One region of the Leisingera sp. SA215 genome, then DNA from elsewhere that is predicted to be linked to it. Evidence: riboswitches for the same ligand, from Rfam matches in the RefSeq annotation. Region 1 holds a riboswitch; the other holds the start of a gene.
The links. Region 1 has a riboswitch for cobalamin ahead of AC0KW6_RS17345 (TonB-dependent receptor plug domain-containing protein). Riboswitches for the same ligand answer to the same signal wherever they lie in the genome.
Positions count from the first base shown of each region.

Region 2: it holds a riboswitch for cobalamin, as region 1 does, so the genes downstream of both, AC0KW6_RS19130 ((2Fe-2S) ferredoxin domain-containing protein) here and AC0KW6_RS17345 (TonB-dependent receptor plug domain-containing protein) in region 1, are expected to answer to the same signal.

Region 1 covers NZ_JBVVXU010000019.1:85,794-92,945, forward strand. The annotation lists gene AC0KW6_RS17335 (FecCD family ABC transporter permease) at 1-582, opposite strand, end outside; gene AC0KW6_RS17340 (ABC transporter substrate-binding protein) at 579-1,415, opposite strand; gene AC0KW6_RS17345 (TonB-dependent receptor plug domain-containing protein) at 1,419-3,302, opposite strand; cobalamin riboswitch at 3,459-3,667, opposite strand; gene AC0KW6_RS17350 (TetR family transcriptional regulator C-terminal domain-containing protein) at 4,073-4,696, opposite strand; gene AC0KW6_RS17355 (TIGR03842 family LLM class F420-dependent oxidoreductase) at 4,867-5,907, opposite strand; gene npdG (NADPH-dependent F420 reductase) at 5,933-6,601, opposite strand; gene cofE (coenzyme F420-0:L-glutamate ligase) at 6,598-7,152, opposite strand, start outside.
Region 2 covers NZ_JBVVXU010000024.1:57,373-64,524, forward strand. The annotation lists gene AC0KW6_RS19100 (ExbD/TolR family protein) at 1-283, opposite strand, end outside; gene AC0KW6_RS19105 (hypothetical protein) at 351-557, opposite strand; gene AC0KW6_RS19110 (hypothetical protein) at 697-864, opposite strand; gene AC0KW6_RS19115 (ABC transporter ATP-binding protein) at 1,297-2,037, opposite strand; gene AC0KW6_RS19120 (FecCD family ABC transporter permease) at 2,027-3,010, opposite strand; gene AC0KW6_RS19125 (ABC transporter substrate-binding protein) at 3,034-3,960, opposite strand; gene AC0KW6_RS19130 ((2Fe-2S) ferredoxin domain-containing protein) at 3,974-4,747, opposite strand; cobalamin riboswitch at 4,879-5,090, opposite strand; cobalamin riboswitch at 5,287-5,485, shown strand; gene AC0KW6_RS19135 (TonB-dependent receptor) at 5,595-7,152, shown strand, end outside.

The DNA.
Region 1 (7,152 bases):
AAAGGGCAGCACCAGCCAGACATGCAGCATCGAGCGGTCCGCCAGCGAGCCCATCATCCAGAACACAATCTCATTGGCGGCAAAGGGGTTCGGCGACAAGTTCAGCACCAGAGACGTGAGTGCCGCAGCCATCGCCGAAATCGCAATGCCCGCAAGGATCAGCGTCAGCGAGCCGCCCTGCGGTCCGGCCAGCGCCATCACCAGAAAGACACCTGCCAGAGCACCAGCCAGGGCGGCCAGCGGCAGGCCCAGGGTGAGGCTGGCCGCCACTCCGGTGTTGATCGCCAGCACTGCCCCCAGAGCTGCCGAGGAGGAGACGCCGATCAGCCCCGGTTCGGCCAGCGGGTTGCGCAGATAGCCCTGCATGGCGGCCCCCGCCAGCCCCAGCCCGCCGCCGATGATCACCGCCAGCAGCGCCCGCGGCAGGCGGATTTCCCGCATCACCAGGGTGAGCGGCCCGTAACCATCGTCAAACAGCGCCGCCAGGCTATCGCCGGCGCCGACATCAGCCGGTCCAACCGTGAGCGACAGCAGGAACAGCGCCAGCACCACTGCGGATAGGGGCAACCCCAGGCGGGTCATTGGCTGCCCTCCTTTTCCACAAACCGGCGGCGCTCTTCGGCCAGGGTTTCCACCGCGCGCAGTACATGCGGGGTGCCGCAGACCCAATCCGCATCGCGGATCTGCCCGGCGCTGCTGCGGGCGGCCAGTTGGCGCACCACCGGATGCGCCAGATTGTCCTCGCTGCGCGAGGCGCGCGGATAGGGCGACGTTCCGATCAGCAAATCGGGTGCCGACATGGCCAGCAGTTCCAGCGGCATGTGGCCGGAGCGCGCATAGCCCAGCTCATCCGCGATATTGCGCAGCCCTGCTGCGCGCAGGATCTGGCCCGCCAGTGTCATACTGCCCGAGGTGAAGCCGTTGGCGGCATAAAGCGCGGCCCGCGGTGCCTCAGGCCCGGCGTCCTGCAAGGCGGCGAGCCGCTGGTCATACTCCGCCAGCAGTACTTGCGCGGCGTCTTTGCGGCCCAGTACCTGGCCCATCTGCAGAATACGCGCACGAACGTCTTGCAGCGATAGCGCAGGCTGGAACACTACCACCGGCACGCCAAGACGCCGCAGCATATCCGTGGTGGCCGGCGTTGAATAGGCACCGGCAATCACCAGATCCGGATTCAGCAGATAGATCTCCTCCGCCAGCCCGTGATTGACCGGATAGGCCAGGGCCGCGCCTGCCATGGCCGAGGCGCGGGCATCCCGCGCAATATAGGAGACCGAGGCCAGCTGGCCGGGGGCGGCCAGCATCATCGCCAGCTGGTCGGCGCAGAGGTTCATCGTGACCACGCGCGACGGCCCGGCAAAAGCACCGGTGGCGGCCCACAGAAGGGCAAGGGCTATGCCGGGCAGTCTGCGCATGGATCAGAACGAGGCTCTTACGCCAACATAGGCCGCACGGCCGCGCTTGGCGTAGCCCCAAACGTCCGAGTAGTCCTCGTCGAACAGGTTGGTCGCCCGGCCGGTCAGCACCACGTTGTCCGTCAGCTCATACTGGGCCGAGACATTGACGGTGGTGTAGTCGTCGAGTTCGGCAACAGTGCTGGAGTTGAAATACTGAGTGTCCCAGTTGCCCGCGACATGCCGGATATCGGTGGTGATGGAGCCGCGGCCATAAAAGGTGTCGAGCGTGGCGCTCAGCAGCAGCTCATGCTCCGGGCGCCGGATCTCGACCGAACCATCGGGGTTGGAGGCGTCCAGATAGGTGTAGGAGAGACGCAGGTCGAGGGCATCAGTGGCTTCCAGGCTGGCCGCCAGCTCGACGCCTTTGCGGTCGCTGTCACCGGTCTGGTTGCGGTAAGAGAACGTGGTCGCGTTCACCACGTAGCTCTCAATCTCACCCGTCAGCGTTTCGTCAAAATAGGTCACATCGACCAGCCCGCGCCCTTGCAGGAAGGGCACTTCAATACCAATGTCGAAACTGCGGTTTTCCTCCGGCTGCAGGTTTTGGTTGCCGCTGTAAGTGAAGGACCCATAGTCCTCATCTGCAAACAACTCAAAATAAGAGGGGTTCACGACGCCGGTGCCGGCCGAGCTGTGCAGCCGCACGCCGCTGCCGGCAAAGGTGTAGGAGGCGCTGGCGGTCCAGCTGGTGGCGTCCTCAAACGCACTGTTGCTGTCGTGGCGCACCCCCAGCTGCAGATCCAGGCCGTTGTCAAAACTGCCGCGGTATTCGAGAGCAATCGAGTTGGTTTTACGCCGGAAGTCAGAATTGGAGCTGCTGGAATCCTCTTCCCATTCCAGCATTGTGTTCAGCAGATGCTCCGCCTGATCCGCCGGCTGCCCGTCCAGGCCAAAGCTCAGCAGGTACTTCGCCGCTTCGGTCTTGGTCTCGGTCGGGGTGCCGCCATTGAAGGAGCGGTCAAAGTCAGTGCGCTCCAGCGACAGCCGGTGCTTCAAGCGGCCGCCCAAAGTGTCCAGCTCGGCATAGACCTGGGCCTGCTGCTCATCCCGGTCACTGAACTGCGTGGGATCATCCACGACATAGCTGGCGGCATCAGTTGCGGTGAAAGACGTGCTGTCGCTGTCATAGCGCTCATCCGAGGTGCGGAAGTTGAAGCCGAGCTTCAGCCGGCCGGTGGCCAGGTAATCGCCCTTCAACTGCAGGGTGTTGCGGCGGATGCCGTCCTCTTCGCCGCCATCGCCGGAGGTGTCGAAGCCGTCGTCGTTGTCATGGGCGAGGCTGAAAGAGACGCCGCCGCGTCCGGTGCGGGATGACACCCGCGCCGAGGCCCGGTAGCCGTCGCTGCCGGCCTCGGCGCTGCCGCCGTATTCGGTGCCGATGCCGCCGGTCTTGGTGATGATGTTGATCACACCGGCCGAGGCGTTGGAGCCGTAGAATACCGATTGCGGGCCGCGCAGCACCTCGATGCGCTCGATATTGGCGGTGTCCAGCCCGGAGAGGATGTATTCGCTGTCGCCGCCGGAAGCCTCGACGCCGTCAATCAGGATCAGCGTGTGGTTGGCTTCGGCGCCGCGGATGCGGACCTGGGTGAAGCTGTCGCCGGAGCCGCTCACCATCAGGCCGGGAACCGAGCGCAGCGCGTCCTGAACGGTGGTGATGCCGCGGTCTTCGATCTCCTCGCTGGTCAGGACCGAGGCAGAGCGGCCGTATTTCTGGGCCTCGACCGGAGTAAAGCCGCCGGAGACGATGATTTCGCCCAGATCGGTGACATCCGAATCCTGGGCGGTTGCGATTGCGGGGGTGGCGGCCAGGGCCGCGGCCAGGGACAAGCTTGCCTTGCGCATATTCCATTCCTCCCGGCCCGCGCAACAAGCGCAGGCCAAGTGACTGCCCAAGCGGGCAGTGTATTCGGGTCGGGTCTTTGAAAGGCCTTGCCTCCGCAGACGGTGAAAACTGCCACCACTACGGAAATCCGTTATCTACGGCGCGCCCCGCACCGGGATAGGGTGATCATCCTGGCAGGTCTCCTGACTCGCGGGTCGAGGCTTTGCCGCGCCTTCCCGCCCCTCGGGGCAGTGGCATTTCGCAGCATTGCTCTCCGCTCACAGTTGCGGGGGCAGTCACGGATTCGGCGCCTGTTGGCTACACCTCACCGTGTTCCCTTTTACCCGGGTGGTCTCCCAGCCGGACCAGAATAGCCGGGACTTAGGCAAACCGGATTTGTTCTGTCAAGCGGGAAAGTCTGGCTTTGCGGCTTGGCGGCGGTTCCAAATTGGCTTCATGGCAAGCAATTGATTCCGTTAAGCCGTTATAACGAAAGGCTGCTTCGGGAATGGGAGGGTGAAAGCCAAGCTGAACCGAAGGAAGACCCCGATGACCAAACCTATGATGGACCTGGGAGAGCTTTACGAGAGTGAGGGGCGGGCGCGCCAGCGGTTCGAACGCCGCCCGGCTGCCAAGGCGAGCTCGCAGCACATCGAATACTTCGGTCTGCCCGCTCCTGCCGTCCGGCCGTCACCCCGGTTGTCCGGGCGGGGCAGCTGCGTCCCGCCGGCCTTTCGGCGCAGGCACGGATTTCGGCAAGCCCGCCGGGACAAGAAACGGCGCTGGCAGGTCAGACTGTGAGCAGCTTTCTATACATCTCCAGCAGAAATACTTCGGCTTCGGCGTACCGGTCTTCCGCTTTCGCTGGGGCGATCTCTTCGATTTGAACGTCGAAATCGGCATAATGCTGCGTGGTCGCCCAAATCGAAAACAGAAGGTGATGCGGGTCGACGGCCGCAATTTTCCCGTCTTGCATCCAGTCTTCAAGCATCACGACCTTGGCGTTGAACAGGTCTTTCAACGGTCCGAAAATCTCGCTGCGGGATCGCGGCAGGCCACTCAGGACCTCATTTGCGAAGAACTTGCTTTCCTTGGGGAAACTCCGCGACATCTCCAACTTGCGCCGGATGTACTCGCAGATTTCGTCAATCGGCTCGCCGCGCGGGCTGAGCATGTTCAATGGCGCCATCCACAACTGAAGCGTGCGGGCCAGAAGTTCCCGGCGGATCGCATCCTTGCTTTCAAAGTAATACAGCAAGTTGGGCGTGGTCAGCCCGGCGGTCTTGGCAATCAGATTGATCGACGCGCCTGACGAACCGTGCCGGGAGAAGACCTCTAGCGCGGCTGCCATGATCTGCTCTGTCTTTTGCAGTTGAATTTTTGTTTTTGGTTTCTCTGCCGACATGCGTGCCATACGAAAATTGCCACTTCGTTCTAATATGAATTGGCGCCGTCATGTCATAATTCGAAGGCTAAGGCCAGCAGGCGCGGGCGGAGGCTTCAATCCGGGAAGCCGCGCGTATCAAAGCGCCGGCGGACAGAGAGGACTGTCCGCCGGCAGGTTATGACGTCAAGGAAGACAGGTCAGGACGCAGCCAGCATCGGGGATGAGGCGCCAGCCTGTTCCCTGAATGCCGGGATGATCTTGTCACCGTAATCGGCGATGATCTTTTCCTCGTCACCGCTGTCCAGGTAGATGTTGAACTGGGTGGTGCCGGCCGCCTCAAGGTCGCGGATCTTGGCGATATGCTCGTCCGGGGTGCCCAGTACGCAGAAGCTCTTGATGATGTCCTCGGTGATGAAATCGAGATAGGGGTTATCGCTCTGGCCGTGTTTGGAGTAGTCATAGCCTTTGCGGTTCTTGATGTAATCGGTCAGGCTGGTGGGTACCTGATCGCCGTCGGTGCCGTATTTCTCGACGATGTCAGCGACGTGGTTGCCGACCATGGCGGGGAACCATTTGGTCTTCTCGATGCCTTCTTCGATCGGGCCAGTGTGTGCGGGTGCCGCAGCCATCACGCGGTAGTTGGACATGTCGCGACCTTCCGCCTCGCCACCGGCCTTGGCCTGATCTGCCAGCCATTTGATGATCTTGGGCTCGGCGATTTGCAGCACGACACCGTCGCCGACCTTACCGGCCGAAGCCAGCGCCTTGGGACCGTATGCGCCGATCCAGACCGGCAGCTCATAGCCGTTGGCCCAGGGGAATTTCACCGGCTCCGGGCATTCGCCGTACTGTACTTCCTCGCCGCGGATCAGCGATTTCACCACATGGGTGAATTCTTCCAGCCGCTTCAGGGTTGACGGCTTTTTGCCCATCACCCGCACCGCGCTGTCGCCGCGGCCAAGACCAATGTCGAAGCGGCCGCCGGACTGTTTCGCCAGCGAGCCGAACAGCGAGGCCGCGACCGACCACTCGCGCGAGTTCGGGTTGGTCACCAGCGGGCCGAAGCGCATGCTGGTGGTGTGCTCCATGCACATCGCCATCGCCACGAAGCTTTCGCGCCACAGGATGTGGCTGTCGTAGAACCAGCAGTAGGTGAAGCCAGCGTTTTCCGCCTGGCGGACCAATGCGCGGGCGCGGTCGGGTTCAACGAACCCCTTGAAGCAAATTCCGAATTCCATGTGTGTTTTCCTCCTCGTTGGAATTTTAATGTGCGGGGGGGCAGATGCGGATACCGGCGTGGGTAAACGGCACCGCCTTGGAAATGTTCTGCCGGATCAGGATCGGGGTGATTGCCTCGATGCAGCGCGCCGCCTCGGCGTCGCCGGCGTTGTAGCCCTCGACCTCCAGCGCGCGGACCAGTTCGATCACCTTCTTACGGGCAGGCAGGCTGTTGCCGCAGACCAGAATGTCGCAGTTGATCGGCCAGTCCAGGTTGTTCAGCGTGGCGGCGGACACGTTGTGCAGCGCGCCGATCACCGGGATGTCGTCCCCCAGCAGCGCCTGCGCGGCCTCGGTGGCGGAGCCTTCCGGCGGCATCTCGACCTTTTTGGGGTCGCCCTCTTTCAGCGGCACCACGATGTCGACCAGGATCTTGCCGGCCAGATGCGGTTTCAGCGCCTCCAGCGTGGCGTTATGGGCTGAAAACGGCACCGCAAGCACCACCATTTCATCGGCGGCTTTGGTGGCGGCCTCATTGTCCAGCCCTTCGATCTGGGCGGCGTCTGCGGGCAGTTTCTGCATCAGGTCGGCCGCGATGCCGGCACTGCGCGCGCCATCACGCGACCCCAGCGCCACGGCGATCCCGGCGCGGGCAAAGCGCAGGGCCAGACCCTGGCCCTGCGGCCCGGTGCCGCCAATGATTGCGATTTTCATCTGAACATATCCTCCTGTTTTTTTCGTATTATGTCGGCGCCGCGGCTGTCGGTTGGCTGCCAGCCCAGCCCCCGCAGCAGCACCGCCGGTGTTTTTCCGTTCTTGCGCACCACCAGCCCCGAGGCGGCGGCGATCTCATCCGCCAGCGCCGGTTCCGTAACCATCAGCGGCCGTCCCCAGGCGTCCAGGTTGCCCTGCTCCTGAATGGTGGCGGGCACCTTCGACAGGCCGATCGCCACGTTGATCTGGCCCAGCCGCCAGGGGCGGCCGAAGGTGTCGGTCATCACCACGCCGGTCTGCACGCCAAAGCGCTCGGCAAAGCCCTGCTGAATGCGCGCGCAGCTCGCGTCCGGGTCGGCGGGCAGCACCATGGCGGCGTCTTCCTCGCCGAAGTTGGATTCATCCACCGCCGCATTGGCCGAGATGAAGCCCAGCCGGTGTTCGCAGATCATCGTGCCGCTGACCTGATCGGGGCGGCGGAAGGACCGCACCACGCGGGTGCTTTCGCGCAGTACGATCTCGACCTTGCGGGGATCCTTGTTCAGCTCCTC
Region 2 (7,152 bases), on a different contig from region 1:
GCAGCTGAACCACGGCGGCGGCGGTGCCGGCGGCAGCCAGCCGGGCGACCGCGGCCTCACCCTCGGCACCGTCGAAATGCATCAGCCCCGCAGCATCGATATACAGCACATCTTCTGCCTCTGTCTCTGTTTCCAGCCTGGCTTCGGGCGGAGACACCTCGAACGGTTCGGGCAGAGCCAGGTGGGAAGTCATCAGGAAAATGATCAACAGCAGGAACACCACGTCGATCATCGGCGTGAGACTGGGCCGGCGGCGCGGTTTCGTGATTTGGGTGAATTCCATCGGCTCACTCGGCGGCCAGATTTATTTCTGCAGGGGAGGCAGCGACGAACAGGCGGGTGGCACTGTCCTAGATGTCGCGGCGGATGCGGCCGATCACCGCCTCGAACCAAGTGAGTGCGGCGGATGCCGGAATTGCCACCGCCATGCCGGCCTTTCCGTGCGACCTGGCGCCGATAAGCGCCAGGGTGATTGCCGAAAGTGCCGCGATTGCCCAGATGGAGGGGCCGCCATCACGCAGAAACTTCAGCGCCTTGCCGGACGCCCGGCTGGCCAACCCAGCCCGTTCTTCCGGGCGGCTGAGCAGCGCGGCCTGAGCGAGGCTGTCTTCAGCACCGGCCCCGGCCTTGACGTTCTCCTGAGGCGTGAAGACTTGCGGTGTCGTTTGCGGGTGGAGCGTTGCGGCCGCCGACAGTTCAGAAGAAACGGCTTTCGCTATCCCCGGATGGAGGACGAATTGAACTTTCTGCTGCGCGGACCCCGGTGGTAAGCTGCGGCACCGGTACTGCAAGTGTTTCCTGCGCTGCGGCGAACGAAGTGGTCAGAAATAGGGCGGCAAGGGCAGTCCGGGCGCGGATGGTCATGATTGGCTTCAACAAGCGGCGGTATAGCTTTGTCCGGGGGCTGGTTTGCCGTGCTGCAGCGCCGCGTGCAAGCGGTACACGCTGGCCAGGCCGCAGGCAAACCGCAGGAATTGGCGGGGGCGTCCGGTGCGCGCGGCCAGAGCGCGGCGCTGCTAGGTTGTGCCTGCCGCGGCGGCGCAGTTTGGTGAGAGTTTCCTGCAAGGTTGTCCTTCACCTCTGCCTCCGGCAGTGGAAGCAGCCGCACCAGCGCTTACCCCAGGCTGAGCGGGATTATATGGTTTGCTTCAAACCGGATGAACCGCACGTCATCGCAGGTGTCCCGTCTCCGAATGGGCTGGGTTTGATGCTGAAAACCATCGGGTTGAATGCATAGGGGCGGCTGCGCTTTGTGCCGGGCAAAATTGACAATGCCCAGCCGTTAAGGAACCCGTTTCAAACCAAAGGGCCCTGCACCCGCAATACGCCCTGATCCATGTGCGCGGCGATGCGGTAGGTCTGTGCCAACCGGTCAGGCGTCAAAATGCTCTCTGTCTTGCCCTGTGCAACAATCCGGCCCTGATCCATGACGCTCACACGGTCGCAATAGCGGGCCGCAATGGAAAGATCGTGCAAAGAGGCCAGAACTGTCTTGCCCCGGCGCTTCACCTCGTCCAGCAAGATAAGCTGATAATGCAGGTCCAGATGGTTGGTCGGCTCGTCAAGTACATAGAGCTCCGGGTCGCGGGCAAGCAACTGGGCCATGAAGGCCCGTTGCAGCTCGCCGCCTGACAAATGCTCTGCCGGGCGGTTTGCAATATCTGATAATCCGGCGATTTCCAGCGCTTCGCCGATCCGGTGGCGGCCGTTGCGGCTGCTGTTTAGTCCGATTTCCACGATGTCGCGCAGGCGCAGCCCGTTGAGAAGCCCCCCTCCCTGCACCAACACTCCCACCATCTGTGCCCAGTCCAATCGCGGCCAATTGTCCTGCTGCCGCCCCATCAGACGAATGCGTCCCGCGCTGGGTCGGGCGTCGAAATAGAGCAGACGCAGAAGAGAAGTCTTTCCTGCACCGTTCGCTCCCAGAAGGCCATGAAATTCGCCCTTCACCACCGCGAGGGAGGCGTCATGGACGATTGTCGTATCCCCTCCGGCAACCGAAACCCGGTCTAACTGCAAGAACGTGTCAGACCGCACGGCGCGCCCTCCTCAGAATCAGGATAAAGGGCGGCGCTGCGAACAGGGCCATCAGCACCCCCAGCGGCAATTCTTCCGGAGCCAGAAGTGTTCGGCACAAAAGATCGACGATGACCAGCGTCAACGCTCCCAGCACCGTGGCCAGGGGCAACAGAACCCGATGCCGCGCCCCTGCCAGGAGGCGCGCCAAATGGGGCAGGATCAGCCCGACAAATCCGACAATTCCGGCAACCGAAACCGCCAGTCCTGTCAACAGAACAGTTCCCGTAAACACCAGCACGCGCAGCCGGTCCACCCTGACACCAAGAGCCAGCGCCCTTTGATCTCCCAGCAGCATGGCATCCAGGGACGGGGCGTAACGGAAAGCCGGGACTGCGATCAGGCCAAACCCGGCGACCAGCACCGGAATGTCCGCCCAGTCTGCGCCTGCGGCTGAGCCCATCAGCCACCCCAACGCACTGCGGCTTGCGTGCGGGTCGCCGATGTACAGAAAAAAGGAGGTCACTGACTGAAACATCAGCGAAATCGCAACACCTGCCAATATGACAATATTGGGGTCCAAGCTATGCCCCCGCCGGACCGACAGCAGCAAGGTCATGGCAAAGGCAACCCCGGCGCCAAGAAAGGAAATCACCGGAACACCTATCATCTGCACCACCCCTTCCGGCAGCCAGATCAACGCGGCGACTGCAGCAGCAGAGGCCCCCGACGACAACCCCATGATATAGGGGTCGGCCATCGGATTGCGCAGGGTTGACTGCATCAGCACTCCGGCCAGCGCAAGCATCGCTCCAATCAGCGCCACCGCCAGCACACGCGGTACCCGCCATTGCCAGATGATCAGCGACACCCCGCGGGGCGCATCGTCAGACCGGGTCAAAACATGCAGCCGTTCGGCCCAGCTCAACTCGGCTGTGCCCCACAGGATCCCGGCAAGCATCGACAGAAACAACAACGCAACACCTAAACTCAAAGCCGCAGAAGAAGACGGTTGCATCAATCCAACGCTTCCAACTCGGCATTCAGCCGTTCGACACCTTCCAGGAATCTTGCTCCAAGCACCGTGTTGGAGAAGCTGACGGTGGCAAAGCGCCCGTTTCTGACGGCATCCAGCTGCGACAGAACCGGATCCGCCTCCATGTGGGCGCGCTTCTCGGCGGCGCTGGACCAGGTGGCATCAATCAGGACAATAACGTCCGGGTTCCGGGCCATGACAGTCTCCCAGCCAACCTCTGCCCAGGCACCGTTGATGTCCTCTGTAATGCTGGAGAGACCAGCACTTCTGGCCAGCAATGCAGGGCTGCCGCAACATCCGATGGTGTAGGGAGACGTTTTGCCGTTGCTGTAGAAAAAGGCAGTCATGTCGCGGTCACTCCCCGCGTCCGCCACTGCTTCGAGGCGGGCAGACAGGTTCGCAAGCAGTGCCTTTGCCCGGTCTTCCACCCGAAAGAGCCTGCCGATCGTTTCGATATCCGTCAGCAACGGCTGCACGGTCAGCGGCACATCTCCGGGATGATGCAGGCTGCAGGCGGCGTCAGAAAGATAGGTTCCGATTCCCAGCGCCTGCCACTCGGCTGCACTGCCAAGGTTGCTTTTGTCAAATGCAGAGGCAAACCCAGCAAACAGGAAGTCAGGCTCTGATGCGAGGACAACTTCACGGGCCGGGTATTTTTCTGCCAGCACCGGGATACGCTGATAGGCGCTCTGCCATTGCAGCGGCATCCTGTCATCCAAGTAGGCGGTGCCCGCCAAGCGGTCCTCCAAGCCAAGCGCCAGCATGATTTCCGTGGCTTGTTGATTCAGCGTGACAGCCCGAGCCGGCGCCGTGTCATAACTAAAGCTGCCGTAACAGCTGGCAATCTCGACAGGGGCAGCATGAACCACGCCCAACTGCCCCAGAACAGCGGCGGCGAGAGGCAACAAGAATTGTCGCAAATCAGTCTCCCGAAGTGAAAAAGTGATGTTCGTGCAGGATCTCGCCAGCCACCAGTGCGCGGCTGACAAAATCGCGGACTGCGTCCACGTTCGGCAGCTGATACCAATGCCCCTCAGGGTAATGGATAAGCGACGGCCCGCGGTTACAGGGAAACTGGCACCCGGTCGATGTGACTAAGCATTCTGCGGAAAGCCCGGCGCGGGCCACCTCCAGCTTCAGCATTCCGACAAGCGAGGGCGCATCCTGCAAGTGGCAGCGCGGCCCAGTGCAAACCAGCAGATGGTGCCGGAAACTGGGCGGCTTGTCCCAGCCTTTCCCCTTTTCGCCCGACGGGCAAACAGCAATTGGGGTCAACTGGACATCCGGCTGCGCGGCCCGCTGCAAAAGGGCTGCATCCCCCTGAACCGGCGCAGCGAAGAACAATTCGGGCAGGTCGCCGTCACGGCGCGCCAGCCATGCCCCGGCGGCCTTGGGCAGCCAGCGTTCAAGGCTTTGGGAAAAGGGCAGCCCAATTGGGTACAGCTCAATATGCTGTGCGCCGGCATTGCACAGGGTGTCAAGCGCCTCCCACAGCCCCGGACCCTTGGCTTCCAGCCGGATGACCTCGGCCCTGCAGGGCGCATGCTCCAGCAGACCGCAAGCCAGAGCGCCAAACCGCGCCTGGCTGACGTATTGGGCAGAAACCAGATAGAGAACGGCTCGCGCCGCGCTGGATCTGGCACCGGTGCTGTTTCCGTGCTCGCGCGCTTCTTCGCAACTAGAAGCAAGCGTCATCGGCCGCAACCGCCCCGATTTGGTTCCTGCACCTTCCCTAGGGCGGCCTCCCGGGCACAACACAGCCAGACACACTGGCCCGCGGGGCCGAACAATCTGGTCATCAGTCCTCCTCGGGCACCCCGCCCGCCAGTTTACAGTTTGTGATGGCAGGTCTCCTGACTCGCGGGTCGCAGCTTGCCGTCCCTTCCCGGAGCCGCAGGCTCCAGTGGTTTGACGGGTCGCTCTCCGCTTACAGTTGCGGGGGCAGTCGCGGCATTGGCGCCTGTTGGCTACACCTCACCGCATTCCCTATTATCCCCAAGCTTCGCTTTTGCCGGGAACCATCGGGCGGTAAAGGACACAGTTCTGCCAAGATGGTCAAGAACAAAACCATCCCTTCCGCAGACATATTGCGCACCATTTGACTGTGATGAGACGCCAAGAGGCCTGCAACTATAAAGAGCATGGCAAATTCCCCGGAGCCCAAGCATTGCCTTCCGTATGATCAGCCGGTTTGCTTTGAATTGAAAAAAATCATTGACATGTCATAGGTCTATTCATACGCACCCTGCGACGGTTTCCAATTGGGAATTAAATGGGAACGCAGTTCGGGCTGTTGACAGCCTCACTCTGCGGCTGTCCCCGCAACTGTAGGCGGAAAGCCAATGCCAACAGCCACTGGGCAGGCTCGCCCGGGAAGGCGGCAATTGGCGCTGATCCGTGAGCCAGGAGACCTGCCGTCAGATATTGTCACGTGTGAATGCGTCGGGCGGGGTGTCCTGGTGAGACAAACTTTCGGTTCCTGCATCCGGGAAACGGGAGTGTCGTTTTTACGGTGACGGTGTAACAACGCTGGAGCCTAATTGTGCGTACTCCTGATTTTAAACCTGCCGCGCTCTGCGTGATGCCGGTCACCTTGTCTCTCGGTTTTTCCAGGCCATCATGCTTCCTGACGTTTGCTGCCTCTGCCATGCTTGTCAGTGCTCCAATTCCTGCGGCAGCGCAGGAATTGGAGCAGGAACCTGTTCAACTGGAACCCATCTCGGTCAAGAAGCAATTTTTGGAACCGGGCCTTGACCTCGAATTGCCGTCAAATGCGGGCAGCCGCCTAGGGCTGAGTTCCCGGGAAACCCCGGCCAGCGTGCAGGTGATCAGCGAAGACACCATTCGCCAGCGCAGTCAGCGTGATGTCAATCAGGCGATTGTCCAAAACGGAACCGGAATCAGCTTCAATGGCCGCCCCAGCAATGGCGGAACAACGCTCAGCATGCGAGGCTTCAGCGGGCACAGTTCCGTCACCCGGTTGTATGATGGCACCCGGCTGTACCCGGCTCCAGGCACCATATCCTTTCCGTTCGATACTTGGAATGTTGACAGCATTGAGGTGCTCAACGGTCCTGCTTCAGTTCTTTACGGCGAAGGCGGGGTAGGGGGCGCAATCAATATCATTCCCAAAAAACCGCTGACTGACACCACGCGCAACGAACTGCGCACCACCGTTGGCACAAATGGCCAGCTTGGGCTGGCGTTAGGCAGTGCGGGCCCGATTTCTGACAGGCTGGCCTACAGCTTCGATGTCAGCCGCACGCGTTCGGACGGACGGGTTGACGGGGACGATCCCTCCAGCCTGGCTGTTTCGGCCGCACTGCGCTGGCAGGCAACCAATACCTTGGCGCTGTCGCTGTCGCATGACTATGGCGACAACACGCCAAGCATTTATTTCGGCACCCCGCTGAAAGACGGCCGCATCGACGAGGGTGTACGTGAACGCAACTACAACGCCGAGGATGCGCTGGTCCGGTTCAAGGACCGCTATACCCAACTGCGTGCAGAATGGACGCCATCCAGAAATTTGACTGTGTCCAGCAACAGCTACTATCTGACCAGCAAGCGCGACTGGCGCAATATCGAGGATTATACGTACCAGCCTGGGACCGGAGATGTTGCACGGAAATGGTACATCGCCGTCAATCACGATCTCGAACAAGCCGGTAACCGCACCGCGGTGACCTTTGACAGTCTCTTAGGGGGCATCAATACCTCAACCACGGTCGGGGCCGAGGTGAATCGCATCACCTACAAAAACACTAACAACTCTCCATACGCGGGCAGTTCGGTGGTGGACTATCAGCATCCTGTTTCCGGCAGCTTTGGCCCGCATTCGCTGGTGACTACAGCCGACCTGACGACAGATCAGCAGGCAGTGTTTGCCGACAGCCGCCTGGAGATAAATGATCAGTGGTCAATTGTCGGCGGCCTGCGCTATGACCATCTGCGCGTTAGACGGGTAGATCCTGCGTTTACCAAGAAATTCAATTCGCTCAACTGGCGGATCGGCACGGTTTACAATCCTCTGCCGGACATGGCGATCTATGCGCAATACTCCCGCGCGGCGGAACCCATCGGAAGCGTGCTGTCCCTCT